Regions from separate parts of the Enterococcus sp. XAF26B05_ASV22 genome, predicted to be linked through region 2. Evidence: riboswitches for the same ligand, from Rfam matches in the RefSeq annotation. Region 2 holds a riboswitch; each other region holds the start of a gene.
What was found. Region 2 has a riboswitch for magnesium ahead of AC1PU0_RS06340 (MgtC/SapB family protein). Riboswitches for the same ligand answer to the same signal wherever they lie in the genome.

Region 1 (10,904 bases), 490 kb from region 2:
AGACTTCATCTTTTCAATAGATGTTTGTCTTGTTTTGATTGAAAATGACATACCACTCACTTCTTCCCTTATTTTGATTTATGTTTAAACATTTGTGTAGCAGCGACAGCTTGTTGCCAGCCTTCGTATAAATCATCCCGTTCTTCATCGGACATTTTCGCTTCAAACACTTGTCCATCTTCATAAAATTCTTTTAATTCATCTAAATCTTTCCAAAAGCCAACCGCTAAACCAGCTAAAAACGCAGCACCTAAAGCAGTTGTTTCTAAATTTTGTGCTTTTTGAACAGAAGTGTTTAAGATATCTGCTTGAAATTGCATCAATAAATCATTATTCGCGGCTCCTCCATCTACTTTTAAGATTGGAATCGCAATACCAGTATCTTTTTGCATGGTATCGATGATATCTCTCACTTGATAAGCCACCGATTGCAATGTAGCTTTTACAAAATCCTCTCTTGTTGTGCCTCTTGTCAACCCAAATACAGCGCCTCTTGCATCCGAGTCCCAATACGGTGCTCCTAGACCTGTAAAAGCAGGAACAACGTAAACTTCATTTTTATTATGAGATTCATTTGCTACAGCTTCTGACTCAGCAGCTGTTTGAATCATCTTCAAACCATCACGCAACCATTGAACGGCTGAACCTGCTACGAAAATACTTCCTTCTAAGGCATAATAGACTTTGCCATTGATCCCATAACCAATCGTTGTTAATAGATTATTATCAGAAAGCTGTGGCTTTTCACCTGTGTTCATGACAATAAATGAACCTGTACCATACGTATTTTTTACCATTCCCGGTTCAAAAGCCATTTGTCCAAACAACGCAGCTTGTTGGTCACCTGCCATACCTGAGATCGGAATTTCACTACCGTAGAAATGATAGTTTTTCGTCAACCCATATACTTCAGAATTCGATGTAGCTTTCGGTAACATCACACGTGGAATGTTCAAAATGTCTAAAATATCTTGATCCCAATCTAGATCATGAATATTGAATAACATGGTACGACTTGCGTTGGAATAATCCGTTACATGCGTTTCCCCACCTGTCAATTTCCAAACGAGCCATGAATCAATCGTTCCAAACAACAGATTTCCTTTTTCAGCTCGTTCTTGAGCTCCTTCAACATGATCTAAAATCCAACGAATTTTCGTTGCGGAAAAATAAGCATCTACGATCAATCCAGTTTTTTCATGAATTAACTCACCATGACCCTCTTCTTTTAACTGATTGGCGATAGATGAAGATTGACGAGATTGCCACACGATTGCATTATAGATTGGTAATCCTGTTTGTTTATCCCAAACGACCGTTGTTTCCCGCTGATTGGTAATACCGATGCCTGCGATATCAGAAGGCTTAACTCCTGATTCAATCAAGGCACCTGCAATGACTGATTGAACCGAGTTCCAAATTTCATTAGCATTGTGTTCGACCCATCCTGCTTTAGGAAAAATTTGAGTAAATTCCTTTTGAGAACTCCCGATATTATTGCCTTTTTTATCAAAAATAATCGCTCTTGAACTAGTCGTCCCTTGGTCGATTGCCATGATATACTTTTGCTCTGTCATAATGATTTCCTCCCTATTTTAAAAGCGTAGTGGGCTTGTTTAGCTTCGACTGATAAATAAACCCCGTAATGAAAACGCTTTATTTTATATATTAATAATAATCGCAAATCGTTTCCTAAAAATGTCATATTTTTTTTTATTTCAAAAATAATTGAAGGTTTTTGCTTCTTTCTTTGTCCTATCGACGAAAAGCCCAAACCAAAACAACGCACTCTTTTGGTTTTTGGGCTTTTTCACTCAATTCATCTTTTATTGTGTAATGCTCTGATTTTCTTCCTAATTTGATTGATATCGTAAGTTGAGCCTAACTCGGATAACACGTATACTTCCTTTACTGAACGATATACATTCGGCTTCATAACATTTGTGATCATCAAATCATAGCTTTTTTGGGCATTGTAAGTTTCAATCGTTAAGCCATTTAAATTCTTCAAACTCAAAACCAATACTTGCGTCATAACTTCTTTATATAAGTGGTCCATCTTTAAATCGATTCCAATTCGAGTTTCACCAACAATGTCAAAATCAATAATTGCCAGCACACTAAGATATTTCACTAACGACCATTCATGTAAGCTATTGCCTTTTTCATAATGACGATCAAAACATTCCAAACTTTTATCTAAAAGCACACGGGAGAAGTCCGCCAACTGATGACTGGAAAGACTTTGTTCTTTCTGCCAAATATTCTCGCGATCAAATAACTCCAACTCTCCTTTAAAAAAATAGAGCCGACTATGAATTTGAGAAAAATAATAGAAGATTTTTTTCTCCAGATCCGGGAAAAATTTTTTTGGCCGATAATATAAAATCACATGCTCCAACACGAATGTATCCGCTAATGAAGTCGGTGTACGTCTACCTCGAATCAAACTATACTCAGCGAAATCCGATTCAGCCAAAACGGACATACTCATTAAAAAAATATAATGCAATAGGCTTTCTTCTTCATCGATTTCAAGTGGATAGCGGCTAAAGAAACGCAAAACAAAAGAGCGCAATGTTTTAAAAAAAGGATCCTGTTCGTATCCCTGACTCTTACTAGATAATCCTTTGTACTCTTTCGGCTGTACCGCAATTCTTTTTTTACTGATCGTCAGCCACAAACTAATCTTCAATTTGCCTTGTTCTTCAAAAGAAAGCGATAAAGCTTTTTCGAGTGCTTCAATGATTCTTGCATTTTGAATGGTCAATGTTTTTTCTTGATGTACATCATAAGGCGTCAAAAACCAATAAATTTGAAAATAAAAATAGCGGATTTGCAACTCTTCCCCTTTTAGCTGACCATTACGAATTTTAAGATCAAATTCTTTTACTATTAAATTTAACTCTTTGATCTTTCGAAATAACGAAGATTCACTGATTATAAATTTTGTAGTGAGCTGAACGATCGTAAATTCTCGATAATGAAATAAATAATCGATCAATTGAAATTTGACTGATGCGTGGACATAATCATCCAAAACCTTACTAACCGAAAAATGATCAGACAAGTGAATAGCCACCCATTGTCCATCATAAAAAAGGGAACAGTCCTTTTCATAAGGTTTCAAGTAATAACTTAATTCCTTCAAATCACTTTCTAAAGAAGCCTTTGAAACCCCTAAATAATCTAGCAACTCATGATCTGCAATTCGACCGCCAGCCAAAATTACTTTCTTTAAAATCCCGATTTCTCTTGCTTCTTTCTTATCTAATAATTCTTCAATTTTCATCCGTATCACTCCACAATCCTTCAAATCCTAACTGATTCGTGATGTCAATCACGTTGGAATAATATGGATGATACAAGAAATCTTTTTGATAAAGCGCTTCAAGTTTTTGACCCATTTGAATACCAAGTGCTAGTGTGTTGATTTTCTCTAAAATATTCGCTTTGGAAATTAATTGTGCTCCCAAAATTTTGTGGCTCTCTTTTTCAAAAATAATTTTTCCACAAATTTTTTCACATCCTGAAAATTGAGCACTTTTTTGCTGAACATGGGCAACAGCAATTGACTGCCCGTGAAAGAGCCCCTCTGCTTCCGTCAACCCAGTACTTGCGATATAATAATCAACAAGTTTTGTTCCAATCGTTCGAAGCGAGCCGACAAATGGTGTTGTTGGTTCAACAAGATTTTGAGCTACAACTAAGCCCGCTCTAACCGCATTATTCACTAAAGGAATGTAAAAAGAGTCCTTTGACACGCCATACTGGACCTGAATACAGTCACCGATTGCAAAAATATCTGCTTGAGAGGTTTGCAAGTACTCATTTACAAAAACAGTCTGGTCTGTATGTGTTTGAATAGATTCATCCAAATAGCCTAGATCCGGACGGACATTCATCGCAAAAATCGCACTATCACATAACAGTTTAGATTTCTTTGTTTCAATCAGTAGACCTTCATCTGTGTCGATCGCTTTTTCAACCGTTTCATCAAAATGAAATACAACACCTCGAGACTCCATTTCGGCTTGTACTGGTCGTATCATCTCCTCATCGAAATACTTGAATAATAAATAATCCATCCGCTCAAAAAGATGCACTTCTTTTCCTTTTTTCAACAGCATATCTGCTGCTTCCCCACCGATTTGTCCACCACCGATCAAGGCTACTTTATCACTCCTTTCCAATCGTTCAATAGCTTGTAAAACGCCAGGTAAAAATTTATATTTTAATACCTTTTCTGAATCACTACCCAGAATTTTCTGCGACCATTGACTAGAACCTGTCGCTAAAATCAATTTATTGAAAGACATAATAAACGTTGCTGCTTGTTTTTCATACTTAACGATATACTGTTTCGAATCCATACTGACCACTTTGGCATTTAACAACAAAGAAATACCCTTTTCTATTAATTGTTGTTCTGAAATAAACTCTGCAGTTTGAATAGATTCGCTTGTTTTATTAAAATACCGGTTGATTCCTCCCGGCAAATAACCAATCGTTTCCTGTTTCTCGATTAAATGAATTTCTGCAACGGGGTGTTTTTTTCTAATAGCCAAAGCAGCCGACACGCCAGCAAAAGATGCACCAATGATCACAACTTTCATAGTAAACCCTTCCTTCTAAATAAAAAAAACGCTTTCTTAAAGAATAGCATACGCTTGGTCTAATCGCATAGAATTAAACTGATTTACTTTCCGTTTTTATAAAAAAATCCGTTTACCCACATCAAGGAGAGCAAACGGATCCATTATGTTATTCTTTGTCTTTCATAAAATTCTGAATCGCTTCAGCATTCGTTTGTTCATCTAATTCAATCACGCTTCCAGATTCAGTATAATCATTGAAGTTCCATGACCCTTCTACGGGAACAGATAGTGATTTTAATGGTTTCACTTTTCCAGTTAGAAAATCTTTTGCTAAATCGATTAGAAGACTTGTGGGTACATTTGTATCGATTTTTCCGACCATTTTCCCTGCTACTTGTGGTAATTCCCAAATTGGAATCAAATCTTTAGATTGCTCTACTAAAGCATCCATCACCTGTTGTTGACGTCTGATCCGACCGAAATCGCCTTCTTCATCCATTCTAAAACGAGCATACTGCAGTAAACTATTACCATGTAATGTTTGTTTCCCTTTAAAGATATCCACACCGTCTAAATTAATATCTTTTTCAGCGTCAATCGTTACCCCTTTTGGATAAAGCTCGTCAATAATATCACTAAATTCTTTAAAATCCATGACTACATAATAATTGATTGGTAAATCAAAATTCGTTTTCAGCACGTCTTTTGTCATTTGTGCACCACCATATGCATATGCGGCGTTTATTTTATCTTGTCCGCCATCTGGAAAAGTTACATAGCTGTCTCTCATAATCGAAATCAATTTAGGCTGCTTCGTTTTCCCATCATAGTGCGCTACCATAAGCGTATCTGAACGCCCTTGGTCTTCATCGTCATCTCTTGAATCATTTCCGACGATCATTACAGTCAACTCTTTATCACTTGCTTGTTCATCACCAGTGAAATTCTGGTTCTTATTGGACAATGTTGATTCACTTTCTTCCTTGGCTGTTTGGAATGAAATGGCTGCATAACATCCTACACTGACAACGACAAGAAGAATAGATAATACCGTGATAATCACTATTTTTACAGATTTCTTCATTGGTTATTCCTTTCTATAGCTCCGCTAATTCATTGGATAAAAACAAAAAACTTCACCAAGAGCACTCAGCGAAGGGATTAGATTATAGGCGTTTAAATTTATGACATTTGCCATTTCTTTAGAACGTACCTTACTCTTCTCTTCGTTGAGTTTTAGCACTATATAACGTAAAAAGCATTGCTTTTAGCTACTTTGAAAAACGCCTTAATTCGACGAATTTTGTCCTACCCATACCTGTCTTTCGACATTTCTGAGCAGTAGCCTGTGTTTATATAGGAGCCTCACCTAACAAGTATTTAATTCATTTTAAACTATAATCGTATCGAATCACAAAGTCAAATTAAATTTGATACACGTTATCCAACTTGTGTAGTTATGTTCCTAAACTAAACCGACTCTGTGCTTGTTCCCACGGTAAAATCCACGCTGGCTAATAAATCGTTTCACTAAAAATCTTTATATTTTCTTAAAAAATGACTATCCAACTAAAAAAAACAACTTTAGATAGACATTCTTTCTTTTATCTGTTTCAATGTTTAAAAGACCCAACTTTTGGAGGCTATAAATGGACCATTTTTTAGAAAAACAGCAAGAGTATTTTTTTAACTTTTTAACAGACAGCATTGACAATTTTTTACTAGATCATTCCGATGAACGATTTTATGCATTTGCTTTGGACTGCAATATTTATGAGGAAGGTGAAATCAACTTATGCTTTAATACAGTGAACCTTTGGCAAGAAACAACCAGTTATTACGCAACTAAAGGCTACACTAAAACACAATTGGAAGAAATGAAGTACAATTCCGGTGATTGGGATGAAAATCAGCGATTTGCCTCTCTTCATTTATTTGATGATTGGGTAGAAGATGAACAAGATATTGAGACAGTTCTTGAATGGCTTTGCCAGCAACTCATTCTTTTGACTGATAACGAAACCTTTGAACGAATTCCAAAAACAGAAGACTTCAAACTGCTCGTTTATGATCATGATGAAACGCCAGCCGACTCACAAGAACGATTTGAAAAAATAAGCATGTCAGATTTTTTTCAAATAGAATAGCGAAAAAATGCCTGTAGCTCAAAATTGCAACAGGCATTTTTATATACTTGATATTTTAATAAATTGCTAAATTGATACATTTAGGTCATTTTAAAACAAAATTCTAATTCTTCTACATTAAAAATGGTTCCTAAAATATCATTCACTTTCTCCACTAATTTTGTTTCAACGATGATTTGATCTTTTGTTTCAATTTTTACAGAATCAGTTGAATATGTCAAAAAATCATATTCTTCTTTAAGCGTAACTTGATACTCTTCTTTTTTATATAACGTATAATCATCGATTACATCCATCTGATATTCCCGTTTGAATCCATTTTTTAGTGCAATCGCTGATACTAAAGAATTGACCGTCAATGCTTCTAAAGAAATTGCTTGCTCGTCTATCGTCAGAGTATAATTTTCATCTTCAATAATTCCGCAAGCATTACAACCTCCATCTAATAAATTCACTGTTTTACTAATTATCGCTTTTTTCATTTTTTATAGATCCTTTCTTGCATCTCTATCTTTTTTTACTTATTATAGCAAAAACAAAGGAACAATAAAGTAACTAATTGATTTTAAGCGTTATAGTAACTCATTCTATCGAGGATAGATGGAAATCAATATAGAAGTTCAAATAAAAATCCTTACTCATTATCCTTGCAGAAAATAGGGATTCTATCTAGTTCACTCATTTTTTCCTTCGCCACAAACTATACGTCTGAATCACTACCAATAAAACCAACAGAATAATCACTAAAATCAACCAAATCGGAACCTTGCTCACAATTTTCGTTTCTTCATTTTCTTCTTTGATTCTCTTCGCTTGTCCTCTTGTAATCTGAAATTCATTCTCAAATGCCCATTTTTTCCCATCTTGATTGATTTGTGTTTGACTGATATATGTCCCAGGCCGCAACTGTCTTTTGATAGGTACTGGAAAATCCATCATGGAATTCGGCGCCATTTCTAGCGCCTCTTTTTCATACTTGATTAGCGCTGTCTCATCCCCTTTTTTTCGAACAATAAATTTTAGAGCCATTTTCTTTGAAATCGCTGCATTTACATTACGAATCGAATGGATCACGGCTATTTTCTTCCCTTGTTTGGATCTGGCAACATCTACTGTATCTATTTCATAATCAGGCAAAACCGAAGTATCTGTCTCTTTTAAGACTACACCCAATACATAATGGAATCGCTGTTGAACTGCCACCTCTTTACTTTTAGTTTCACTTTCAACTGAATTTTTGGTAAAACGCAGTCCTCCTGCAATCACACCATCATATCTTTCTTTTGGCATCTTCAAATGAAAATGAGCAATCTTTGTTTCATAAGGTTGTATGGACATCGTCGTTTCTAAAACCTTGATCAGAGATTCAAAAGGATATGCCAATGTTTCATCCTGGATCCCTTTCACTGTATAATCGATCATTCCTTCTTCCGTTGTCGTTGCATTTATGGCATTGATAGAAATAGAAATAGGTGAATCTTCTGGATTCACTAATTTAACGTGTAATTCTTGCTCTTCTTCCGGCAGCATTTTCAAATCAAAATAAGATTTGTTGATATCAACTTGATTCTGCGGAATGACCGCTTGCACATAAAAGCTATTTGTCTCTCTGCTATCAGTTTGTGCTAAAACTGTTTTTACATTCAAAACATTAAATAAAAAAATAAATCCAATAGAAAATAAGATAGTACTCCCTTTCGCCCCAGAAAAATCACACATTTAAGCCACTCCTTCCATGTTCATCAGAAAAAAAGAGTGAAATAAACGGATGCTCATCCCACTCTCTCAAAATCATCCTTTGATTCTATGGCGCATCGGCCAATGTCCAATCGATCGTAGATGTATGTTTCCCAAGCGTTGCCATTGCGGCAGGTACATCAAGTGTCACACCTTTACTTTCAGCATCTGGCCATGTAAAGGTCCAAGTTCCAGCACCTGCTCCTGTTGCGGCTGTTGCGAATGGTGTTGCCGTAGTAGCTCCACTCGCTAACTTGACTGTATTAACAGGTGTTGGTGCGTCCGCCTCACTATTGGTTCCTACTTGTGTATTTTTAAAATTCAAACTAGCATTCGGTAAAGAAGCTGCAGCGGAGCTGTCTTTAAATCCATTTAATTTCCCGCTTAGTTTCCATCCGGCATTTGTTCCTCTAGCATCTGAAACAACAACAGTGATTGCTTCAGGATTTGTGGGAATATATGAAGCATCATCGACTGAAATCGTTTGTGACGCATAGCTGATTGTAGAAACAGCCTCCAATGTTAAAGCGCCTGGTGTGAACGTAACATCCACATCAGTAGCCTTATTAATATCAGCAGCTGAAGCAGATTGACCTAAAAATAATGTACCAAAAACGACTGATAACAATAAAACGGTTGAACTCTTCATTTTGTACACCCTCTCTTTATTAGTAAACTTATAGTTATTTGGCACCGACAGAAACAATGATTCTACCACTTGATGCTGTCTCAGTCCCAAGTGTTGCTACCGTGCTAAAGGTGATTGCTGTACCGGCTGTTAACTGGCGACCAGAAATATCTAGTGAAAATAGACCGTCAGCATTAACTGGTACTTCTTCATAACTATTTCCTGGGAACCTCACTCTAACTCTAAATTGAGTTCCTTCAGGAGGATTCATGATCTTAACGCTTCCTTTGATTATTACATCACCAACGAAAATAGGCGCTACAACTGGTGTCGGAACAACATAACCTTCTAAAGATGGACTCTTCCCTACTGCAAAAACAATGCTGTCACTTTCTTTCCCTTTTAACGATTGAGCATGTTCTGCAATGGTTACTACTCTTATCGGATCGCCTTCTTTCAGTTTTTTATCAGCTACTGGGATTGAAAAAGTTCCATCATTTTCAAGAGCTACCCTTTTTATAGAACCATCAGCGAATTGAGCTTGCATAAATAGTTCAGTCCCAATTGGAACATTCGTTAATGTGACAGAACCTTTAAGCTCCTTACTTCCTTCATTTACACTTTTGACCTGTGGTTTTGGAACTTGATAGTTCTTCAAAGGATCAATGATTACTTGTAGGATTTCTGGTTCACTAACATTTATGCGGTTCCCATCACTCATTTCAACCACTACGTTCAGTAGATCATTCCCTTGAGCCTGATACTTGTCAAACGGGATTGTAAAGTTCCCCTCCTCATTGATTGAACTACTCACGGTAGTCCCATCAGGTAATGTCACTCTAGCTTTAAAAGTCACCCCATTTGGTACAGGTGAAGCCAGATCGACCCTACCACTAAGGCTAGTTACACCTTCTAGCACATCACTAAGTACTGGTTTTGGAACTACATAATGTATAAACGAATCTTCTATCACTTGTTTGATCTCTTGTTCACTGACTTTGGTCTGTTTTTCATTACTTGCTTCAATCACCACTTTTATTTGATCATTACGTTGTGGTTGATAGGAACCAAATGGAATCGTGAAAGTACCTTTTTCATCAATATTACCCATCAACCTTGAGCCATTGGGCAATTCAACGTTTACCTTAAATGTCACACCCTCCGGTACAGGTTGCGCTATTGCTACGCTTCCTTTAAGACTGTCTACACCTTCTAAAATATCCTCGACATTAGGTTTTGCAACGGAATAATTTGTTAAAGAATCTTCCTCTACTTTATCGAAATATAAATTGATCTCATCTCCATTTGCATGGATCGTATTCAATAACGCTACATCAATCACTGGTTTATTAACTGCCATAGCAGTCACCTTTGCTTTTTCAGCAGCTACATCAGAAACTTTCGTAGAAAAATTAAACGTAACATCACCAAGTACATTAGCCTGCAATGCTTGAGTCAACACATCCGATGTTCCATTAGCAATTTGCCCTACAAGATCAAGCAAACCATTAACGGCAGGTTTTAGTAACTCCAAAACTGGATTCAATATAGCCAAAAGACCAGTAAATTTTAATCCAGCAACTGCTTCTTTCAACGGCTCAAATAACTTTGCATACGTTGTACGAACATATTGGCCTAATCCATCAGTGAAATCGACCATCACATAATTACCATCTGGTGACAATTTCCCTTCAACTGTCGCTTCGTAGCTACCCAAATCTTGAAGAGAGTTAAGCCCTTCAAACGCCTTTTCTAATGAATCAAGTTGTAAGCCTAAAGGTTTCGCCAACCCAA
Region 2 (10,904 bases):
GCCAGTGTCTACCGTCAATTCAAAGATATGAGTGTGTTCTTAAAAGAATTACAAGGAATCGTAGACAAAGCAAAATCTTCAAATCCAGACACAACCAATGATTAAGGAGGTCTTTCCTTGAAAGAGAATTGGAAAGAAGTCCATCCTAAAAGTATTTTTCAAGTAGCACTATCGTATCCGTTATCCAATCAAGAACAAGCAGTATTGACACTTTTATATCAACCAATTATTGGTGCCGAAGCTTTTAGTTTATACTTGACACTCCTATCCGAAGTAGAAGAGTCTGGTGTCAGTGAGTCACTTTTTCATGCTGATTTGATTACGATGATGGACATGAGTATCAAACAAATTCAAACAGCTAGAAAGAAATTAGAAGGAATCGGGTTACTAGGAACGTTTGTCAAAGACGATTCTGAACTTGGCGCACATTTTTTATACAGGTTGAATCATCCTGAAACAGCTGAACGTTTTTTTAAAGATGAAGTATTATCGTTAACCCTTCTAAACATCGTAGGACAAAGAAAATTGGACAAATTATTTGACCGCTTTAAACCAAAATTTATTAATTTGACTGGTTTTGCAGAAGTTTCAGCAAGCTTTAAAGAGGTGTATCAATTCAAAGAAGAACAAATCATTTCTCAAAGTAAGCTATTAAGCCAAATGGAACGATCTTTTAACGATCCAAGACCAGCACAAAAGCCAAGTGCAGTCAATGAAAGCTTTGATTGGGCATATTTTGTACAAGGGATAGAAAAACTTGGAATCAAGTTGCCAGATAATAGTATAGGATTCAAAGAAGAAGTATTTGTTTTTCATAACTTATTTGGCATTACAGAATTAGACATGATCGATTTTTGTTCTAAATCATTTGATTATTATACAAGTAAGATCGTTGTAAAGGACTTTGAGCGAGTAGTCTATAGAACCTTTGATCCTGATAAAAAGCAAAAACCAAGTGAATTTCAACGAAATGATTCGGTTGAGTTGTCTGCAGAAGATCAGCAGACATATCGGTATAACTCATTGAAAATGAACGGATTCTCAACACAAGACATTCAGATGATCATGGATAGTGAGAAGAATTTTCCGTTAAATTATTTAGAAGCACTAAAAAATGAACGTGGTGGGTATACAACCCCGCAAGAACGTTCACTGGTTAAATATTTAGTAAGTAAATCAGGACTACCGAACAGTGTAATCAATGTATTAATCAATTATGTTTATAATATTCAAAAGCAACCTACGTTGAAAGCTGACTATGTGAATCGAATTGCTAATGAATGGGCTCAAAGTGGTATTTTTTCACCAGAGAAAGCCATCGATCATGTACGCGAGTTAGCTAAAAAAGGCAAAGAACAAAAACAAACTAGGCAGAGATATGGACAAAATAATCGACCGATTCGTCAAGAAACATTACCAGATTGGGTAGATAATCCGGTTGAAGAGCAGAAACTATCTAAAGAAGAACAAGCACGACTAGACAAAGAAATTCAAGATTTCTTGAGTAAAGGAGGCGGCAATTAATGGAAGATGTAGGGAAAGAAATGTCAAAAATCATTCAAAACAGAGATATGAGTGAACGATATAATGAATTGGTTGAAGTTGTCCTTAAAGATACTGATGTACAGCAGTTCATCAAAGAAAATCGTGAACGATTGACGGACGATGATATTCGAAAAAGCTATTCGAAACTTTATGAGTTTGTTCAAGAAAAACGTAAATATCAATTAAATGACCCAACGATGATTGCTCCTGGATATGAGCCTCAACTAACCTTGAATTTCCATTACATCGATGTGACTTATGTACCTACAGAAGCGTTGATCGCGAAGCAAAAAGAAGATGAAATTCGCAAACGCGTCCGAGCAATGGATATGCCTAAAGATGTCCGAGAAGCTAGTTTGAATAGATTTGATACGGCATCTCAAGGTCGTGCTCAAGCAATGGCCGAAACTATGAAATTTTTAAACGAGTATACAACAAATCCAAAAGAATTCCATAAAGGCTTGTATCTTCAAGGTACCTTCGGTGTAGGGAAATCGTTCTTATTAGGTGCAATTGCGAATAGTTTAGCTGAGCGTGGTTTTGTAACAACCATTGTCCATTTTCCGACCTTTACAGTTGAAATGAAACAGGCAATTGGTAAAGATATGGTTGGACCTAAGTTGGATGCTGTCAAGAAATCACCTGTTTTGATGATTGATGATCTAGGGGCAGAATCAATGACTTCTTGGATTCGAGATGATGTATTAAGCGTTATTTTACAATATCGTATGCAAGAACAATTGGTAACGTTCTTTTCATCGAACCTTGATTTAAAAGAGCTAGAGAAACATTTATCCGTGACCCAGCGTGGAGAACAAGAACCATTAAAAGCTCGTCGTATCATGGAACGAATCCGTTACTTGGCTCAAGAAATTACAATGTCTGGTAATGATCGAAGAAATGGATAGAGCTGACTTTTACGACTGCTGTATAGGTTGAGTATAGGTGACTGAAGTGTGTGATACTTCAGTTGCTTTTTTAATTTTTCTTAATACTAAATGGTTGTAATGGACTATGCAAGAGTCTAGCGTTTATAATAAAGTATCAACAATGGAGGCGTGTCTATGAAAAAAATTACTATAACATTTGTAACGGTTATTGCATTGATTTCTTTAGCCGCATGCACACAAAATAAAACCGACTCGTCAAAAGGAAGTGAAAAAACGTCAATGAGTAGTGAGAAAGACCAAATGATCGATGAAATCTCAACTATGAAAGATCAAGAAAAATCTCAATCCATTTTTACAGCTATTTTAGTTGAAGATGCTAAAAAAAATGATACAGTGGATCAATCGACTCGTTTGGTTCTAAAAGAAGTCGAAGCAGTTGAAGATCCAGAAAAAATGATTGGTATGATGAAAAATGATGGTGTTATTTTGAATGTCACAACGGAACAATTAGCAGATGGACTCACAGAAAGTAGTTTTAAGACTGGTGATAAAATCCAATTTACATTAGTCGGTTTACCAGCAATGACTATGTCGATTCCACCACAAGTTGTTGGGAATTCAGTAATAAAAGTTGAAAAAATTTAATCATTTTGAAGTCGATAATGTTTGAGGTTGGGACAGAAGTGTTTAACACCGAGAATTTCGGCTTATTTCCGAAGGAGTTGCTTCTGCGCCCACCGTTTATTCGGTTACTAAGAGCCTGAAACATAACGTTTTTAGTTATGTCCCAGGCTCGTCATTTTTGTTTTTTATAGAGTAAATAATTATTTTTTCAAAAAAAGCATTGACATTTGTTTTATAACGATGGTATAGTTTCACCTGTAAGATAACTAAATAGATTTGTTAGGTGAGGCTCCTATACAAACACAGGCTACTGCCCAAAAACATCGAGAGATGCCAATGGGTAGAACAGGGATTGTCGATTACAAGGCTTTTCATAAGGTAGCTAAAAGCTCTGCTTTTTACGTTGTATAGTGCCAAAACTCAACGACTAGATCATACAGGCTTTTTTTTGTGCGCTTATTTATGACCTTCCGCTGAGTTTTGGCGGAAGGTTTTTTGCTGTGAATCACTACGATTGGCCAAAGGACAGAGTAGATGATGAACAGTACTTGGCGAACGAAGAGAGAGAAGTAACCGAAATACTGAATCACGGCATATCAATCCCCCATCTCTGGTCCTAAAAACCAAAGTATAAAAAGGAAAGACAGAGTAGATGATGAACAGTACTTGGCGAACGAAGAGAGAGAAGTAACCGAAATACTGAATCACGGCATATCAATCCCCCATCTCTGGTCCTAAAAACCAAAGTATAAAAAGGAAAGACAGAGTAGATGATGAACAGTGCTTGGCGAACGAAGAGAGAGAAGTAACCGAAATACTGAATCACGGCATATCGATCCCCCATCTCTTGACCTAAAAGCCAAAGTATAAAAAGGAAAGACAGAGTAGATGATGAACAGTACTTGGCGAACGAAGAGAGAGAAGTAACCGAAATACTGAATCACATCATGTCATTTCGAGCATACCAAACACTAACAACAAATCTAAGAAAGGAGCAAGCTTATGAATTTTTAATCAACATTATGGCCAGCATTTTTGCAGGAATGATTATTGGGGCAGAACGGCAATGGCGAAAAAAACTAGCTGGAATGAGAACAATGACCTTGGTAACATTTGGTGCATGTCAATTCGTTTCTTTATCCACTTTGATTCAGGATGATAGCAGTCCTACAAGAATAGCCGCTCAAGTAGTCAGTGGTATCGGATTCCTTGCTGGAGGCGTAATTTTGCGAGAAGGCTTTAGCGTAACAGGTATCAATACTGCCGCGACCTTATGGTGTTCAGCTGCTGTTGGAAGTTTGATCGGAGCGGGGTTTGTGATCGAAGGAATAAGTTGCGCAGTTGCTTTGATGCTCGTTAATATTTTGCTGAGGAATCTATCGTTTAAAATGGACAACTTGGCTGTCCAAAAAGAAGACGAACAAGTAGAGTCGATTCACTATCTTTCAGTTATTGCTAGTAATACAAGTGAAGTCATGCTTAGAACTGAAATTATTCAGTTACTCGATAAATATTGTTTAACCTTTACTAAATTCTCTTGTACCGATTTAGCAGGACAAAAAGTAAGACTATTCCTAGAAATCGAAGCGACAAGAAATGGCGTATTAGCAGTCAATACGATTATTTCAGAATTGTCTCAACTATCAGAAATCATAGAAATCAATCAAATGAGCAATTAAAAGAATGGAGGAATCAAAATGGTAAAACAGTGAAGGTCAACGTAATTAATTGGAATAGTGAAGAATATTGGAGAGGTATTTTTTTAAGAAATAAGCTACTTAAAACAAGTGCTGGAAAGGAATGGATCAAAGAATTGCCTATTCATGAAAAATACGACCTCCATATGGCTGCGATGATTGACGGGGAAGTTGTAGGGACGTTACTTCTTTCAAAAAGAAGCCGCACGATGGCTCAGATCAAGCAAGTTGCGATTGATGAGTTGTACCAGGGATTTGGGATAGGAAAACAATTACTTGAATTTGCAGAAAAAATAGCAGAGCTGATGAACTTTCAATCTGTATTTTTAACTGGTCGTAAACAAGCTTGGGGCTTTTATGATCATTTTGGTTACCAACGTATAAGTAGCGCATACTCAGATGGGGATGTGATCTTAAAAAAATTTAAGAAAAATCTTTGCACAAAAAAGAACACTCGGAATTTCGGAATTATCAAACATATCACGCTAAAGGAGATGGAAACAAATGGATGACAGTAGTCAGATGATTAAGGGCTCATGGATAAAGAAATCTGTTGAAGAAATTATAATTATTATTGTCTATTTGTTTCTAGGGCAAAAAAGCAATTTTCTCCGCTAACAGATTTTCTTTTATCTATCAGTCCGATTCCTAAAATAGAGAGAACACAATGAGATTGTAAAGGATGATCGTTTGTATTAGACTAACCTACATTTCATTAATCAGAGTTTTAGAAAGAAGGAGAAATACATGGATAAAAGAACAGCATTAACTAAAAAAAATAATCAGTCATATGAATATTTTGCACGGAACTCAGCCGAAAATATCATTACCTTTTTCAACTCTTCCAAAATAGGACTATCAAACCAACAAGCGGTTTTATCAAGAGAGGAATTTGGTGAAAATACAATTACTCACGGCAAAAAAACACCGCTATTCGTTGAAATAATTAAAGCTTATTTTACGCCATTTACAATTGTTTTGATCGCACTTGCTATTATTTCCTTTATAACAGATTATGTTATTGCACCACCAGCAGATCGTGATCTTATAGGTGTACTTATCATCATGGCGATGGTGTTGATCAGCGGTACAATGACATTGATTCAATCGGTTAAATCAAATCAAGCAGCAGAAAAATTGAATAACATGGTAAAGATTACGGCAACCGTTGTCCGTAGAAAAAAAGAAGTAGAACTTCCAATAGAAGAAATCGTCTGTGGCGATATCATAAAATTATCTGCAGGTGATATGATTCCAGCTGATATCCGTTTAACCAAAACAAAAGACTTATTTGTGTCTCAATCTGCAATGACGGGCGAAAGTTATCCAGTTGAAAAAAGAGCAGATTACAAGTTAAAAGGAAACAGCGTGGAAACAGAATATGAAAATATTGTTTTTATGGGCAGTAATGTTATTAGCGGTAGTGCAGAAGGAATTGTTGTTTCAGTAGGAGATAACACTCTTTTTGGAAAAGTAGCACAAGATGTTTCAGATAAAAACCCTCAAACAAATTTTGAAGTCGGCATCAGCAAAACTTCATGGTTGTTGATTCGATTTATGTTAGTCATGGCGCCAGCAGTATTTTTAATTAACGGATTAACAAAAGGTGATTGGTTTGAAGCGTTTCTTTTCGGGTTGTCTGTAGCGGTGGGGCTAACACCTGAAATGCTGCCGATGATCGTGACGACGAATCTTGTTAAAGGCGCTTCAAGTATGGCTAAAAAAGGCACAATTATCAAAAATCTAAACGCGATTCAAAATTTTGGTGCAATTGACGTTCTATGTACAGATAAGACAGGTACATTGACTCAAGATAAGATTATTTTAGAGTATCATTTAGATTGTGATGGCAAGGAAGATAGCCGAGTGTTGCGCCATGCATTCTTTAATAGTTATTATCAAACAGGCTTGAAAAATTTAATGGATGTCGCAATTATTGACGCCGCAAAAGAAGAATTATCGATCGATTCTTCTAAATACAAAAAAGTAGATGAAATTCCTTTTGATTTTAAACGACGTCGTATGAGTGTTGTGATCGAAGATACATCTGGCAAAACGCAAATGATTACAAAAGGTGCCGTCGAAGAAATGTTAGAAATTTCAAGTTTTGTAGACTATCAAGGAACCGTAACGCCTTTAACAGAATCACTTAAAAAAGAAATTTTGAAAACCGTTGAAGAATTGAATGAAGACGGGCTACGTGTGTTAGCTGTTTCTCAAAAAACAAACCCAGCGACCATTGATGAGTTTTCTGTCTCAGATGAAAATGAAATGGTTTTAATTGGGTATCTTGCATTCCTTGATCCGCCAAAAGAAACAACAAAAGCTGCATTGGAAGCGTTGAAAAAACATGGGGTTGGGGTCAAAGTATTGACTGGTGATAATGCTCTGGTGACGAAATCAGTTTGTAAACAAGTTGGATTAGCAAATGAAGAACTGATTACAGGGAATGAAATTACTAAAATGAATGATTTTGAACTAAAAACGATTGCTGAAAAGTATAATATTTTTGTGAAATTGACACCTCAACAAAAAACGCGGATCGTTCAAGTATTAAGAGAAGCTGGCCATACCGTTGGTTTTATGGGAGATGGGATCAATGATGCCCCAGCAATGAAAGAAGCCGATGTTGGTATTTCTGTCGATACAGCGGTTGATATTGCAAAAGAATCGGCAGATGTTATTTTACTTGAAAAAGACTTGATGGTTTTGGAACGAGGGCTATTAGCAGGAAGAACGACTTTTGGTAATATCATGAAGTATGTCAAAATGACGGCGAGTTCTAATTTTGGTAACATGTTTTCAGTTGTAGTAGCAAGTATCTTTTTACCGTTTCTACCTATGTTACCGTTACAACTACTCTTTTTAAATTTGATTTATGATATTTCATGTATGTCAATTCCTTGGGATCATGTAGACGATGAGTACCTAGAGCAACCTAAAAAATGGAACGCTTCAAAGATTGGTTCGTTTATGAAATGGTTGGGCCCTACAAGTTCAGTTTTTGACATTACGACTTATTTGTTAATGTATTTTGTCATTTGTCCTCAACTAGTCGGAGGAAACTACCATGATTTAGATCCAGCACAACAAGCGACTTTTATTGCGATTTTTCACGCTGGTTGGTTTATAGAATCTCTTTGGTCACAAACGTTGGTGATTCATACATTGCGAACACCTAAAATTCCGTTTATCCAAAGCAGAGCGTCGTTTATTTTAACGACTATTACGTCTTTAGGAATTGCGGTTGGAACGATTTTACCGTTTACAAGTTTTGGACAAAGTTTAGGATTAGCTGAACTGCCGTTAAATTACTTTGCTTGGTTAGGTTTAACAATAGTGTCCTATTTATTCCTAGTCATGATCGTAAAAAAATTCTATGTCAAACGATTTGGAGAATTATTATAAAATTGAGTAAAAGATTGAGTCCAATTGATTTTGGATATCAATCTTTTTTCTGATTAGCCGCATATCTTTTGCTAAAATAAAACGTTGCGTTATCATAAAGAGAAGGAAAATAAAAAAGAGTGTTTTTTTGTTTGACCTTTACTGACTAAATGAGTATAATAACGATATAAGGTCAAAATTAATCAGACCTTATGCTTTTTTATAAGTTAAAAGTACTATTTATATAGTAGAAATTAAAGAGCTTATTCAGCTTTAACAATTATTTAGCTACGCGGGCTAGTTCTTCGGAAAAAAGATAAAATCTAAATGAGGCAAAAAGCACCTCAGTCAGATTTTCCTATTTTTCTGTCAGAGCTGTACGAGCCCGCTCCGCTTTACATTATCTAGCTACGCGGGTTAGCTCTTCGGAAAAAAGATAAAATCTAAATGAGGCAAAAAGCACCTCAGTCAGATTTTCCTATTTTTCTGTCAGAGCTGTACGAGCCCGCTCCGCTTTAACAATTATCTAGCTGCACAAATCAATCCTTATGAAAATAGACAAATTACCAATGAAATAAAGAACGTTTCAATGTTAATTTCCTGATTTTCTACAGGCTAAATCGATTTGTTCCGCTTTTAAATTTAGGAGGTAATTCTATGAACATCGAAAAAATGACAACGACATTACAAGAGGCAATTGCAGAGGCGCAACAAGTAGCCGTTACTCGTCATCATCAGGAAATAGATATTGCGCACCTATGGAAGATTTTTTTGCAACCTAATCATTTTGGGCGTAATTTTTATACAGATGCAGGCGTTGATGTAGACGCTTTTGAACGAGAAATCGATAAAGCAATCGATGAATACCCAATTATTCAGGGTAGCAACATTCAATATGGTCAAAGTATGAGCCAAAATTTGTTTAATTTATTAGGTGAAGCAGATAAACTTAGAGAGTCATTCCAAGATGAATTTTTAGCAACTGAAATCGTGATTTTAGCGTTGATGAAATTGAAAAACTACCGTTTAACAAGCTATTTAACAAGTCAGGGAATCACAGAAAAAGAATTACGTAAAAATATAGAAGACATGAGAGGGGGAGATCGTGTGACTTCTCAAAATCAAGAAGAACAATACAAAGCTTTAGAAAAATATGGGGTAGATTTAGTACAACAAGTGAAAAGCGGCAATCAAGATCCCATAATCGGCCGTGATGAAGAGATTCGAGATGTGATTCGTATTCTTTCGCGGAAGACAAAAAATAATCCTGTGCTGATTGGTGAACCAGGCGTTGGGAAAACAGCAATTATCGAAGGGTTAGCCCAACGAATCGTTCGCAAAGATGTACCTGAAAATTTAAAGGACAAAACTATCTTTTCATTAGATATGGGTGCATTGATCGCTGGCGCTAAATTCCGCGGTGAATTTGAAGAACGCTTGAAAGCAGTTTTAAAAGAAGTGAAAAAAAGTGAAGGACGTATCATTCTTTTCATTGATGAAATTCACAATATTGTTGGTGCCGGTAAAACAGAAGGTAGTATGGACGCTGGCAATCTGTTAAAACCTATGTTGGCCCGCGGTGAATTGCATTTGATTGGAGCAACAACACTAGATGAATATCGCCAATATATGGAAAAAGACAAAGCCTTAGAACGTCGTTTCCAAAAAGTCTTAGTTAAAGAACCAACTGTTGAAGATACAATCAGTATTTTACGTGGCTTAAAAGAACGATTTGAAATTCATCATAGCGTGAACATCCATGATAATGCTTTAGTTGCTGCAGCAACGTTATCTGACCGCTACATCACGGATCGTTTCTTGCCAGATAAAGCTATCGATTTGGTCGATGAAGCGAGCGCAACGATTCGAGTTGAAATGAATTCAATGCCGACCGAGCTTGACCAAGTAACACGTCGATTGATGCAATTAGAGATCGAAGAAGCTGCCTTGAAAAAAGAATCCGATGATGCTAGTAAAAAACGTCTAAATGCATTGCAAGAAGAACTGGCAGATCTTCGTGAAGAAGCGAATGCCATGAAGATGCAATGGGAAACAGAAAAAGAAGAAGTGAATGCTGTCAGCAATAAACGTGGTGAAATCGACAAGGCAAAACATGAATTAGAAGATGCTGAAAACAATTATGACTTAGAACGAGCAGCTGTTTTACGTCATGGTACGATTCCTAAATTAGAAGAAGAGCTAAAACAACTTGAAGAAAAAAATGCTAAAGACAATGTCCGGATGGTACAAGAAGCCGTGACTGAAAATGAAATTGCACAAGTTGTGGGTCGTTTAACAGGGATTCCTGTAACAAAACTAGTTGAAGGTGAACGTGAAAAACTAATGAAATTGAATGAAACACTTCATAAACGTGTCATTGGTCAAGATGAAGCCGTAGATGCTGTAAGTGATGCAGTAATACGTTCACGCGCTGGTTTGCAAGACCCAAATCGTCCGTTAGGTTCATTCTTATTCTTAGGGCCAACAGGTGTTGGGAAGACTGAACTTGCTAAAGCATTAGCAGAAGACCTATTCGATTCAGAAGATCACATGGTCCGAATCGATATGAGTGAGTATATGGAGAAACATAGTGTGTCTCGTTTAGTTGGAGCACCTCCAGGCTATATCGGCTATGAAGAAGGTGGTCAATTAACGGAAGCTGTTCGCCGCAATCCATATACGATCGTCTTATTAGATGAAATCGAAAAAGCACATCCAGATGTGTTCAATATTTTACTACAAGTCTTAGATGACGGTCGTT
Region 3 (10,904 bases), 750 kb from region 2:
TTTCATCTAGCTGCTCACTCACAAGTGCACAGTCTAAAATATCAATACCGCCTTCTTTATCAATAAAGACGCGGAGAAACCAGTCTCTTCCTTCCTTGACAAACTCTACTTCTACAAGTTCAAAATTTTGTTTTTCTAAGATTGGTGTGACTAACTCGGTAACAGTTTCCACAACACTACTCAAAATTTTCGCCTCCTTCGAGATTTATGTAACGTACTAGATTTTTAGCAAGCCTGATTCGTATAGCTAAATCATAGAAAGTGTCGATTGATACAACCAGACAACAAAAGTCAAGCAAATCGACGTTTTATCATACTTTCTTTCTATGTTATTCCATTAAAAAGAGTGAGCAGAAATCCGCTCACTCAAACTAGTATCATTACTTATAAGCTATTCTACCATAGATTTTCTGAAAACTCAAATCTACGTTATTACACCGCTATTATCTTTGCTTTATTTTTGTGTTTCACTCAAAGAAACATACTTCACTTTTCCATTCTTTTGTTTTACTATGAATAAGAAGATTTGAAAGGAGCTCCCTATGTCACAAACACAAGTAATCAAAGTAAACAAAGATACAATGAAAAAAATGCATGTCTATTATGAGAAAAATCGTTTAAATAAAACTGTGCCTTACACTGATTTCGTTGCCAGAGTTGGAAATACAACGATTACAGCTTATACCTCTGGTAAAGTCGTATTTCAAGGGGGGGATGCCGAAAAGATAGCAGCAAAATGGGGCAGTTCACTTGAAAGTAAAGGAACAAGTCGATCGACATCAAAAAAAGCAACAGCGTTACCTGCTAATTTCAGTCAACTTTCAGTCTTAGGTAGTGATGAAGTTGGCAATGGTAGTTATTTTGGCCCCGTAACAGTTTGCGCTGCTTACGTCGACAAAACGATGGTGGCAAAACTAAAAGCACTTGGCGTACGAGATTCCAAGGAACTGACTGATCCGCAAATAGTACAACTTTCAGCAGTCATCAAAGAACTGGTTCCTTATAGACTATTGATTGTTGAGCCAGAAAAATACAATCAGATCCAGCCAAAATATAATGCGGTTCATATGAAAGTCGCATTACATAATCAAGCAATCCATTTATTATTGAACGACATCGCACCAACGAAACCAGACGGTATTTTGATCGATCAATTTACACCTGAAGCCAATTATAAAAAGTATGTACGAAGTGAACAAAATCAAGTCAATGAAAAATTATTCTTCATTACAAAAGGTGAGCAATATCATGTAGCAGTAGCAGCGGCTTCAATCATTAGCCGAGCGGCTTTTTTAGAAGAACTAGATAAAGAATCCAAAGAATTAGGAATGAAAGTTCCTTCTGGTGCGGGCGCTGTTTCTGATAAAGTTGCAGCGAAAGTGTTGGCTAAAGGTGGGATGACATTACTAAGTAAATATGTGAAACTTCATTTTGCAAATACAGAAAAAGCGAAAAAATTGCTTCAAAATGAAAGAGCCTGAGACAGAAGCTTATTTCCCAAGGGATTGCTTCTGCTCTCGCCTTTTATTCGCAACTAGGGTGTGAAACAAAAGTGATTTTTACTTTTGTCCCACACCCTTTCTATTCCGCTTCTTGGATTTCTTTATCTAAATCAGCATAATCAATGGCTGTATGAATAAATGTTTCATCATTTTTGGGAAAATGTTGAAATAATGAGTCCATGGGTTCAATCTCAATCACCCCTGATTCCAATTCAAAATCTATCAGGTGTCCGCCAAACGTTTGCTTGTCGCCTATAAAATGCAAATGAAACTCTGCTGCTGCAACACCTTGAAATAGTTCTGGTGTGAAGAAGCCAAGTATAGTGCCAGTAACCATTTCTTTTTCAAACTCAGGCTGTTCTTTGGATACTTCAACCAATCGTTTATAAGGTTTTTGCTGTTTGGGCATCACTCGAACATGGACTGTTTTAAATTTCCCATGAATTTTGATTGCATGAAAAAGGTTTTCGCTCTTTAAATGTTCGCTGATTAATTTATTTGTTTTTGAATAATCTATAGGACCAGCCACTGGAAAAGTGATTGTTGGTTTAAATGTAGTCACAGCTGCATAAGGTGTTTCTTGTTTGCCATCTAGTGCAACCAAGGCCCCATCTTCCCTTCCTTGAAAAGCTTTCCCCTCTAAAATGATTAACTCCCCATCTAAACCAGATAAAGTACCGATCCCAAAATCACCTTTTTTTAAAATATTAGTGATTGTTTCAGTCCCATCCATCAAGCCTGCCATTAAAGCTCCTAAAGTTCCGTGCTGATATAAGACTGTTTCTTTTGTCATTGTTATCACCTTTCTAATAAAATTGATCTGGTAAAATCGTTTCGCCAAGTTTTTCGTTATCTTGGTAATCAATTGGAATATCGATCACAACAGGCCCTTCTGTTTCAATTCCTTTTAAAATTGCTGCTTTTAATTCTTGAACATTCTCAGCGCGTAATCCTTTGGCTCCAAAAGCCTCAGCATATTTCACAAAATCGACGGGTCCAAAGTCCACACCAGAAATTCGATGATATTTAAGTTGCTCTTGAAATTCAACCATGTTATAACGTCCGTCATTCCAAATCAAATGAATGATATTTAATTTTTTTCGGACTGCCGTCTCAAGATCCTGAGCAGAAAACAAAAAGCCACCATCCCCTGAAATTGATAGTATTTGCGTGTTTGGTCGAACCAATGCTGCTGAAATCGCCCAAGGAAGCGCAACACCTAATGTCTGCATCCCATTACTAAAAAGTAAATGTCTCGGCTCATAACTTCTAAAATGACGAGCCATCCAAATATAATGACTCCCTACATCAACAGTGACTGTCATATCGTCTGTTACTATATTTTGCAATGTTTCGATCACTTCTAGAGGGTGAATCAATCCTTCTGTTGTCCCCTCTTTCACATCGTCTCGTTTAACCAGTTTTTCATGCAATAAATCTAAATATCCTATCGCTTTATCAGATAATCCTTTCGCTTCAATACTTGGTAAAAGAACGGTTAATGTCTCAGCAATGTCGCCGATCAGTTCTCGTTCCGGTTGGAAATATTGGTCGATTTCAGCCGGTGTATCATCAATTACTATAATCGCCGAATCTCCTTCTGCATTCCAATTTCTAGCCTCATATTCTATTGGATCATAGCCGACCGCAATCACCAAATCACTGCGTTTTAATAGCATATCACCTGGTTGATTGCGAAACAAACCGATTCGTCCGAAGAAGTGGTCTTCTAATTTTCGAGAAATCACTCCTGCAGATTGGAACGTTTCAACGACTGGAATGTTCGTTTTCTCAACGATTGCGCGAATTGCCTTTGCTTCTTTATCTGTAGAGGCACGCATCCCGACCAATAACACAGGCAGCTCAGCCGCTTGAATCCGTTGTGAAAGGTAGTCGATATCTTTTGATGAAGCAGAGCCGATTTTCGGATCACTCAATGGTTTTATGCCGACAGATTCTACTGGAGCATCAACTACATCTTGCGGAATACTGATAAAACTAGCTCCTTTTTTTGACGACTTTGCCAATCGATAAGCATTTGCTAAGACTTCAGAAATGGTCTCTGGATCTTGAATTTCTGCACTGTACTTCGTGATTGGCTCGAATAAAGCAGCATTGTTCATACTTTGGTGGGTTAATTTTAATAAGTCTCTTCGTTTTACTTGACCACCGATCGCCAGTACAGGATCGCCTTCTGCTGTAGCTGTTACTAACCCTGTAGCGAGATTACTCGCACCTGGACCACTCGTTGTAACAACTACACCTGGATTTCCAGTCAAGCGACCAACGGCAGCTGCCATAAAGGCTGCATTTTGTTCATGACGCGTTACGATCAATTCTGGGCCATCATCGACTAACGCATTAAACAGACCATCAATCTTTGCTCCTGGAATTCCAAAGACATAATCGACTTGATGATTTTTCAAGCTCTCAACAATCACTTCGGCACCATTTCTGCTTTTACCCATTACGTGTTACACCCTTTCTGAAATCATGTTTCATTAAACCAATTCCCTTATACAAAAAAGAATATAAAGAATCTACATTAAGGAAAACCGTATTTTATAGTACAGTTACAAACCCTGTATCAATTTCAATTATAGCATGTTGCCTATTATTTGTTTAATCATTTGATCCCCAAAAATAAGACAACGCCGAAACATAAAGGTTCATGCTTTCCGATATTCTTTCTAAATCATTAGATAGCAATTATTTGAGGCTATGTTTAAGAAAGAGTAAAGAAAATAGTACGTAGTCATTTTCCACTCTTTTCAACTCGACCGCTATACCCCTCTAGAAAACGGAATTTTCTACTTTAAATAACAAGTTTATCCGTTTCAGATCGACATATTATAAAAAAATTAATATTTACTTTATTGACTTTAACGAAGATATTCACTATATTTAGGGCGATCTGAATAACTTGTTAGGTGAGGCTCCTATGGAAACACAGGCTACTGCTCAAAAATGTCGAAAGACAGGAATGGGTAGGACAGGAATTGTCGAATTAAGGCTTTTCACAAAGTAGCTAAAAGCTCTGCTTTTTACGTTTCATAGTGCTAAAACTCAACGATGAGAATGATGAAAAGCTCTTTTTGTGCTGAAATCAATCCACCTTCGCTGAGTTATTCTAAGCGAAGGTTTTTTGTTTTGATAGATAATGTTGACAGAATTTTACTTCCAGGAGGTGGATATACAAATCGAAGGAGAAAACATCTCTTCATTATGATTTAATGGTTTAGAGATACTTCTTTTAATTTTGACTTACTGTGATTCATTATTTTAGTATAAAGATCTTTTTGTCCCCCATCTAAATCAATTCCTAATGCCAAACTTTATTTGATGATCAATTAAAATGATTAGCGAGGAATAAACTATGAAAACTGGAATAAAATGGTTAATTTGTATAATTCTTTTTGTTCTCTTGATTTTTACAGGAATTGGGAGTTACACCGCAATAAATTTTCATAATGGAAAAAAAATGGCTCAATCCCAAGTGAATAAGAACAAGAATACTAACTTCTCTGGTGATCAACAGACAAATCTGAAAGAGATCACGATTATGTTAATTGGTGATGACGGTCGTGAAGATGATGAAGATGGCGGACGTGCTGATACATTAATGGTCGCCCACTACAACAGTGAAACAAAACAACCAAAATTAATATCAATCATGAGAGATTCTTATGTGTCAATACCTGGACATGGATTAGAGAAAATCAATGCTGCTTACGCGTACGGCGGAGCCGAATTAACACGAAAGGTCCTCAATGACTCATTTGGTTTGCCAATCAATTATTATATTTCGGCAGATTTTACTCATTTTGTTCAATTAATCAATGAACTTTATCCAAAAGGGATTGAAATCGATGCAGAAAAAGATATCAACCTAGACAATGTCGACATCAAAAAAGGCAAACAACTCATGGATGGTAACACGTTATTACAGTATGCTCGTTTTCGAATGGATGAAGAGGGCGATTTTGGTCGAGTAAGAAGACAACAACAAGTTATGGACGCACTGGCAAAACAATCTAAAGATGCTGTCTCCTTCTTACAACTTCCGAAAATAGCGGGCGAAGCGGTCGGTTACTTAGATACGAATATCCCCACTGATCTTCTTATAGATTTAGCAAAAGATTTTCTATCAGGCAATGTCAAAACGCTTGAAACTTTATCTGTACCAGTTAAAGGGAGCTGGGCATTTAACGATTATACTGATGCTGGAAGTGTCTTAGAAATAGACGAGAAACAAAATGAAGAAGCTATTCATAGCTTTTTGGATGATGGGGCAGCGAAATGAAACAATCCAAGAGATTCTCTAAGATGCATTATTTAGATTTTTATGTTTTGGTCCCTTATTTTATTTTGTCAATCATAGGTATTTTAATGGTCTATAGTTCAAGTTCCTATCAATTATTAGATAGTGACCTTGGAACGTCGAGTAAAGCAATCAAACAAACGATGTATTTTCTTTTTAGTATCGTGTGTATGAGTTTTGTTTATCGGATTAACTTGTCCGTTCTTCGTAAACCTAAAATGATGTATGTTATTTTGGCGATGACGTTCTTATCTATTGTTGCTTTGCCCTTTATTGGAACAAGTGTTGGTGGTGCTAAGCGCTGGATCAATCTAGGCGTACTTTTGTTTCAACCATCTGAGTTAGTTCCTTTAGTACTCGTTCTTTATTTAGCTGCAAACTTGGCTAAAACAGACACGCTCGTTCCTTTTAGGTTCAAAGATCATAAACGTTCTTTATTTGTGGCTATGTTCTTTATGTTTTTTGTAGCTTTACAACCAAATATTGCTGGAGCGTCAATGATTTTTATCCTTGTTTTAGTCTTGTTTTTATCCAGCGGACTATCTCCTTTATTTATGTCGATAGCTTTAATTGGTTTCGTTGCGATAAAACGTTTAGGAACCGTTCTTTTATTGTCGATTCCAACAAATTGGATGCCTGAAAAATTCGGGTATTTAGTAACTCGTTTCGAAGTGATGCAAAATCCTTTCATTGATCCGACTGGCAAAGGGTTTCAAACGTCAAATGCTTATTATGCCATGCATAATGGTGGTTTTTGGGGCTTAGGTTTAGGCAATAGTATTCAAAAAAAGGGGTTCCTGCCAGCTGCTGATACAGATTTTATTTTTGCCATTTGTATCGAAGAGCTGGGATTGATTGTTTCTTTAGTGATTTTATTTTTAGTATTCTTTATGGTTGCTCGTTTATTTTTACTTGCGATAAGATCAAAAATCCTTTATTACTCCTATCTTTATATTGGTTGTGGGATGTTACTTTTACTTCAAGTATCCGTAAACGTAGGGAGCTTGTTAGGGTTTATCCCTATGACAGGATTGACATTCCCTTTCATCAGTTATGGTGGATCTAGTTTGCTGATATTGAGCATTACACTTGGTATTGCATTGAATGCCCGTGCGACGGAAATGAGAGAAATAGGGAAGCAAAAAGGAGAACTGGCATGAGACAAAACGTAAATCCAAATAGTGAACCTGTGAATTATGCGCTTCTTTTACCTGTTTTTCTTTTGATAGTTGTCGGCTTTATTGCCCAGTATGGCGCATTTTATGCAGATCCGTCTGTTGAATCAATTACTCCTTTGATGATAAAACAACTTCTATGGACTATCTTAGGCATTGTGGCAATGTTTATCACGATGTTTATTCCAATTAAATATTTGTGGAAATTTACTCCTACACTTTATGGTTTATCGCTGTTACTAATGAGTTTGCTGATAAAATTTCACGACCCAGTTATGGCCGCCGCAACTGGCACCAAACGTTGGATTCGACTAGGTCCACTCTCGTTTCAGCCATCAGAATTCATGAAACTTGGCTATATTTTGATGTTGGCCTATGTCGTGACAAGAAGACGGCAAAAGGCCTCAAATCCTTCTACTTTGAAAGAAGATTTCCGATTATTAGGGGAATTATCTCTTGTCAGTCTACCTGTTTTTGCTTTGATGTTTTATCAAAAAGATTTTGGTACAAGTTTAGTATTTATTTCGATTTTTCTTGGTGTGGTGCTTGTTTCTGGTTGTTCTTGGAAAATCTTAACGGTTGGATTTGGGATTTTAGGTGTGATTGGTGTTAGCGGTATTTTGTTGGTTTTAACGGAACGAGGCCAAGCTATCCTTTCCTATCTTCATTTTCAGCCCTATCAGTTTAATCGAATCCATGCTTGGCTGAATCCTTTCGAATATGCAGACTCCATTTCATTTCAACAAGCTCGTGGGTTAACTGCTATCGGATCTGGAGAGATGTTAGGAAAAGGACTAACCGATCTACAAATTTACGTTCCTGTTAGAGAGTCCGATATGATTTTCACTGTGATTGGTGAAGCCTATGGTTTTATAGGAACTTGTACCTTGATTCTGCTGTTCTTTTATCTCATTTATCAAATGCTGATCTGTACGCTCAATGCAAAACGAGAGTTTTATGCGTATATTACGACTGGTGTGATTATGTATTTCTTATTTCACATATTAGAAAATATTGGCTCTAATATTGGTTTACTTCCTTTGACTGGGATTCCTTTACCCTTTATTAGTCAAGGTGGTACAGCTTATTTGGCTAATTTCATTGGAGTGGGGTTGATTCTTTCGATGTATTATCAGAAAGAAAAAAACTAGTCTGTTGTTTTAACTGTATAGTGAGAAGTATAAATGATACAAAACAAGGAGGTCGCGTTTATGCTCCCTCCTTCTTCTGTTACAATTTAAAATCTATATCATTATAATTTACCACTTCCTGCGACTTTACATGAATCCCAGAAGCTAATCCTACTTTTATTTTAAGAGTTGTCGCAGATACATTCATTACTCTGATTCTTTCTTTTCCAACAAGGTTCTCTCCTCTAGGTAAATCCTCAGGTATAACAAAATCAATAGTTCCATACGTGCCATATTCCGCAAAAGAACTGTAACGTTGATGACGCCCATTATATAAACCAAATCTGTCAACAACAATTGTTTCAGGTTCACATGATTCAATTTTAAATTTCACTTTAAATTTAGAAGCTAGTTGATTACTAAAAAATCCTCCAACATTAAACTCAACATACTCTCCTACTTTAAGTTCGGCTTCTTGTACAAGTGGCAATGCGCGTACAACAGCATAGTTTAATTTTTCTGTTGGTTTTTCTTCGGCCTTTACTAAATCAGATAGCCCAAACAATCCTAATACTACCAGACAACTTGCCATGAATAAACGTTTATTTAACACAAAATCACTCCTTTATCATAATGTGAATAAAATATAACATATAGTAAAATAAAAATCAAATGAGATGTTAAATAAAATTTACCTTAAAGTTAAGTTTACATTATATAGATGGAAAGGGAGTGTTATAATTAACGAAGAAATAATTATATATGAGTAGTTTTTGGTTTATCTTAAAATAATTTTTATAGTTATCCCGGCAGTGGGTACAAAGTCAGAAATAGAATTGTAGAAAACCCAAACAATATTTTGCACGAAACAACGTTCACACCTAGGTTTGAATTTGAAACAACACAATATTCAGGTGATGGAACTAAATTTTTTGAATTTGTAAACTATTCTCTAGCTTCTTTAAAATAAAAGTTGGGTATACTTTAGGCATGCATATCGGCAACAATCCATGTATTGATTATAATGATATTGATTTAAAATTAAACTAAAACAAATACATTACTAGCGATCCAATGGTTTGATTCCATCCATTTATCCTTCAATAATAAATATTTAAAATTATCTATCAAAAAAGCTGAACTCTTATCCATCAAGGGTTCAGCTATCTTTTAAACTCTATTCTTCTTCTTCCGCCATGAATGACGATCGTATTTCATAGACTTTTATCTAACGTCATTTAATACTTTTTAAAGAGATAACAAATATACTGTATCAACTGATTTCAAACAATCGAATGTGAGTCGTATTCAATATCGTATTCACCAATTCTCATTAGCGTAGGGCGCTATACATAGAAAGAACTATTTACAACGATAAATTGATTGCTTATTATTAAGTTGTATAAACTTATACGTAGCTAGACAAAAGAAAGAAGTAAGTTCAATGAACAATCCAAAAGCGGGCAATATTTTTTCTAACTGGTTTGAAAACTCGTTACTTAATTTACTTGAAAAGTATTTTGACAAGTTTACTGAACTAGCTGAGATACGAGTGAATAAACCGAGATTCATTAAACAAAAAAATACACTAAAATATTATGACGGTATCGATGCAGCAACGTTGAAAAAGTACGAGTTATTAGGCTTGAAACATTGCGAACCAATTGAAAGCGGCGTCGCATATTATCAAACATCCGAATTAGATCGATTTATGTTAAGTAATCAAAATTAAAGCAAAATAGGCGTTGCGAGATGCGAAAAGTTGCTGATAATCAGTAGCTTTTTTATTATTTACAACTATTATACAATTTTACTTGTATTTAATAACCGCATTTACTTATTGCAACTATTTTACAAGTTTAGTCATTTTTTACAACTAACCATACGCCATGTTAACACTTTGCCTTTTTATGAGAATAATGTTGACAGATAAGTGTCTCAACCAAAGTGCAATTTATTCTAATTATTTTCAACTAGAAAATAATTTTCTCCCCTCCTTGCGTATATTATCGTAAGGAGATTTTTATATGGATCAGATAATTATATTAGATGGCAACGTTGTAGGATTGGTTTGTGATAGTGGTAAGGCTCGTTGGGAGTTGTATAGGTTGGTGGTGTTGAGCGTGGATGTTGAGGATAGGATTGCGGAAATAGAATGTTTGAAAACGCCTGTTTTCTTTATATTTTAAACATCTGCAAATCTAACATTTATATTTCTACAAGATTCAGCATTTCTTGCTTTACTAAAAGCAGAAGGATCTAAAACTCTTCTGAAAGACAAAATCTCATTACCGCTCCAAGTGACGCCAATATAAGTCTCGACACCTACAGGAGATACACTATGGAGATTTTTTTGTATCATAATCACACTATTAGATGGATCATATAAACAAGTAACATCTTCGCTGACATATTTATCGCCAAGTTCTAAAAAATCACTCTGAGAATCTTCTGTACACAAGGAAGGATTGTCATTGCTTCTGATTCTTAGAAATCTTAGAAATCACACTTTGTATATCTTGCTATATTTTATGTTTTCTATTCTCATCTTGTCTCCATAATATCCTCGACTGTTTTTTTGATACAGAGAAACATCAATCTTTTTTATCCATCTTTCTAGATCAAACATCTTTTCTCTACCTTTAGTTTTTGCTTCCACAATTTGATAATATTCGCATTTTACCTTTTTGATTGCCATGAAAAATACCTTCAGATATTTATTAGTTACTATATGCTAACTACATTAAACCAGAAGAAAGTTAACAAGACATTAGTT

Region 1: it holds a riboswitch for magnesium, as region 2 does, so the genes downstream of both, AC1PU0_RS03990 (LCP family protein) here and AC1PU0_RS06340 (MgtC/SapB family protein) in region 2, are expected to answer to the same signal.
Region 3: it holds a riboswitch for magnesium, as region 2 does, so the genes downstream of both, AC1PU0_RS10095 (LCP family protein) here and AC1PU0_RS06340 (MgtC/SapB family protein) in region 2, are expected to answer to the same signal.

What each region holds. Positions count from the first base shown of each region.
Region 1 is NZ_CM161538.1:791,251-802,154, reverse strand. It holds gene glpO (type 1 glycerol-3-phosphate oxidase) at 1-51, opposite strand, end outside; gene glpK (glycerol kinase GlpK) at 69-1,577, opposite strand; gene AC1PU0_RS04000 (AcpB/EbpR/MafR family transcriptional regulator) at 1,820-3,292, opposite strand; gene AC1PU0_RS03995 (FAD-dependent oxidoreductase) at 3,282-4,616, opposite strand; gene AC1PU0_RS03990 (LCP family protein) at 4,765-5,682, opposite strand; M-box (ykoK) riboswitch at 5,814-5,982, opposite strand; gene AC1PU0_RS03985 (DUF4303 domain-containing protein) at 6,248-6,745, shown strand; gene AC1PU0_RS03980 (DUF4809 family protein) at 6,826-7,227, opposite strand; gene AC1PU0_RS03975 (WxLIP family cell surface protein) at 7,424-8,464, opposite strand; gene AC1PU0_RS03970 (WxL domain-containing protein) at 8,550-9,131, opposite strand; gene AC1PU0_RS03965 (adhesive domain-containing protein) at 9,166-10,904, opposite strand, start outside.
Region 2 is NZ_CM161538.1:1,278,924-1,289,827, forward strand. It holds gene nrdR (transcriptional regulator NrdR) at 1-105, shown strand, start outside; gene AC1PU0_RS06325 (replication initiation and membrane attachment family protein) at 118-1,524, shown strand; gene dnaI (primosomal protein DnaI) at 1,524-2,453, shown strand; gene AC1PU0_RS06335 (hypothetical protein) at 2,610-3,080, shown strand; M-box (ykoK) riboswitch at 3,328-3,498, shown strand; gene AC1PU0_RS06340 (MgtC/SapB family protein) at 3,962-4,738, shown strand; gene AC1PU0_RS06345 (GNAT family N-acetyltransferase) at 4,768-5,268, shown strand; gene mgtA (magnesium-translocating P-type ATPase) at 5,504-8,164, shown strand; gene clpB (ATP-dependent chaperone ClpB) at 8,801-10,904, shown strand, end outside.
Region 3 is NZ_CM161538.1:2,027,448-2,038,351, forward strand. It holds gene rimP (ribosome maturation factor RimP) at 1-184, opposite strand, end outside; gene rnhC (ribonuclease HIII) at 543-1,481, shown strand; gene budA (acetolactate decarboxylase) at 1,582-2,295, opposite strand; gene alsS (acetolactate synthase AlsS) at 2,309-3,970, opposite strand; M-box (ykoK) riboswitch at 4,418-4,587, shown strand; gene AC1PU0_RS10095 (LCP family protein) at 4,879-5,805, shown strand; gene AC1PU0_RS10100 (FtsW/RodA/SpoVE family cell cycle protein) at 5,802-6,983, shown strand; gene AC1PU0_RS10105 (FtsW/RodA/SpoVE family cell cycle protein) at 6,980-8,149, shown strand; gene AC1PU0_RS10110 (hypothetical protein) at 8,229-8,741, opposite strand; gene AC1PU0_RS10115 (hypothetical protein) at 9,573-9,860, shown strand; gene AC1PU0_RS10120 (hypothetical protein) at 10,156-10,317, shown strand; partial or broken gene AC1PU0_RS10125 (DUF6731 family protein) at 10,314-10,826, opposite strand.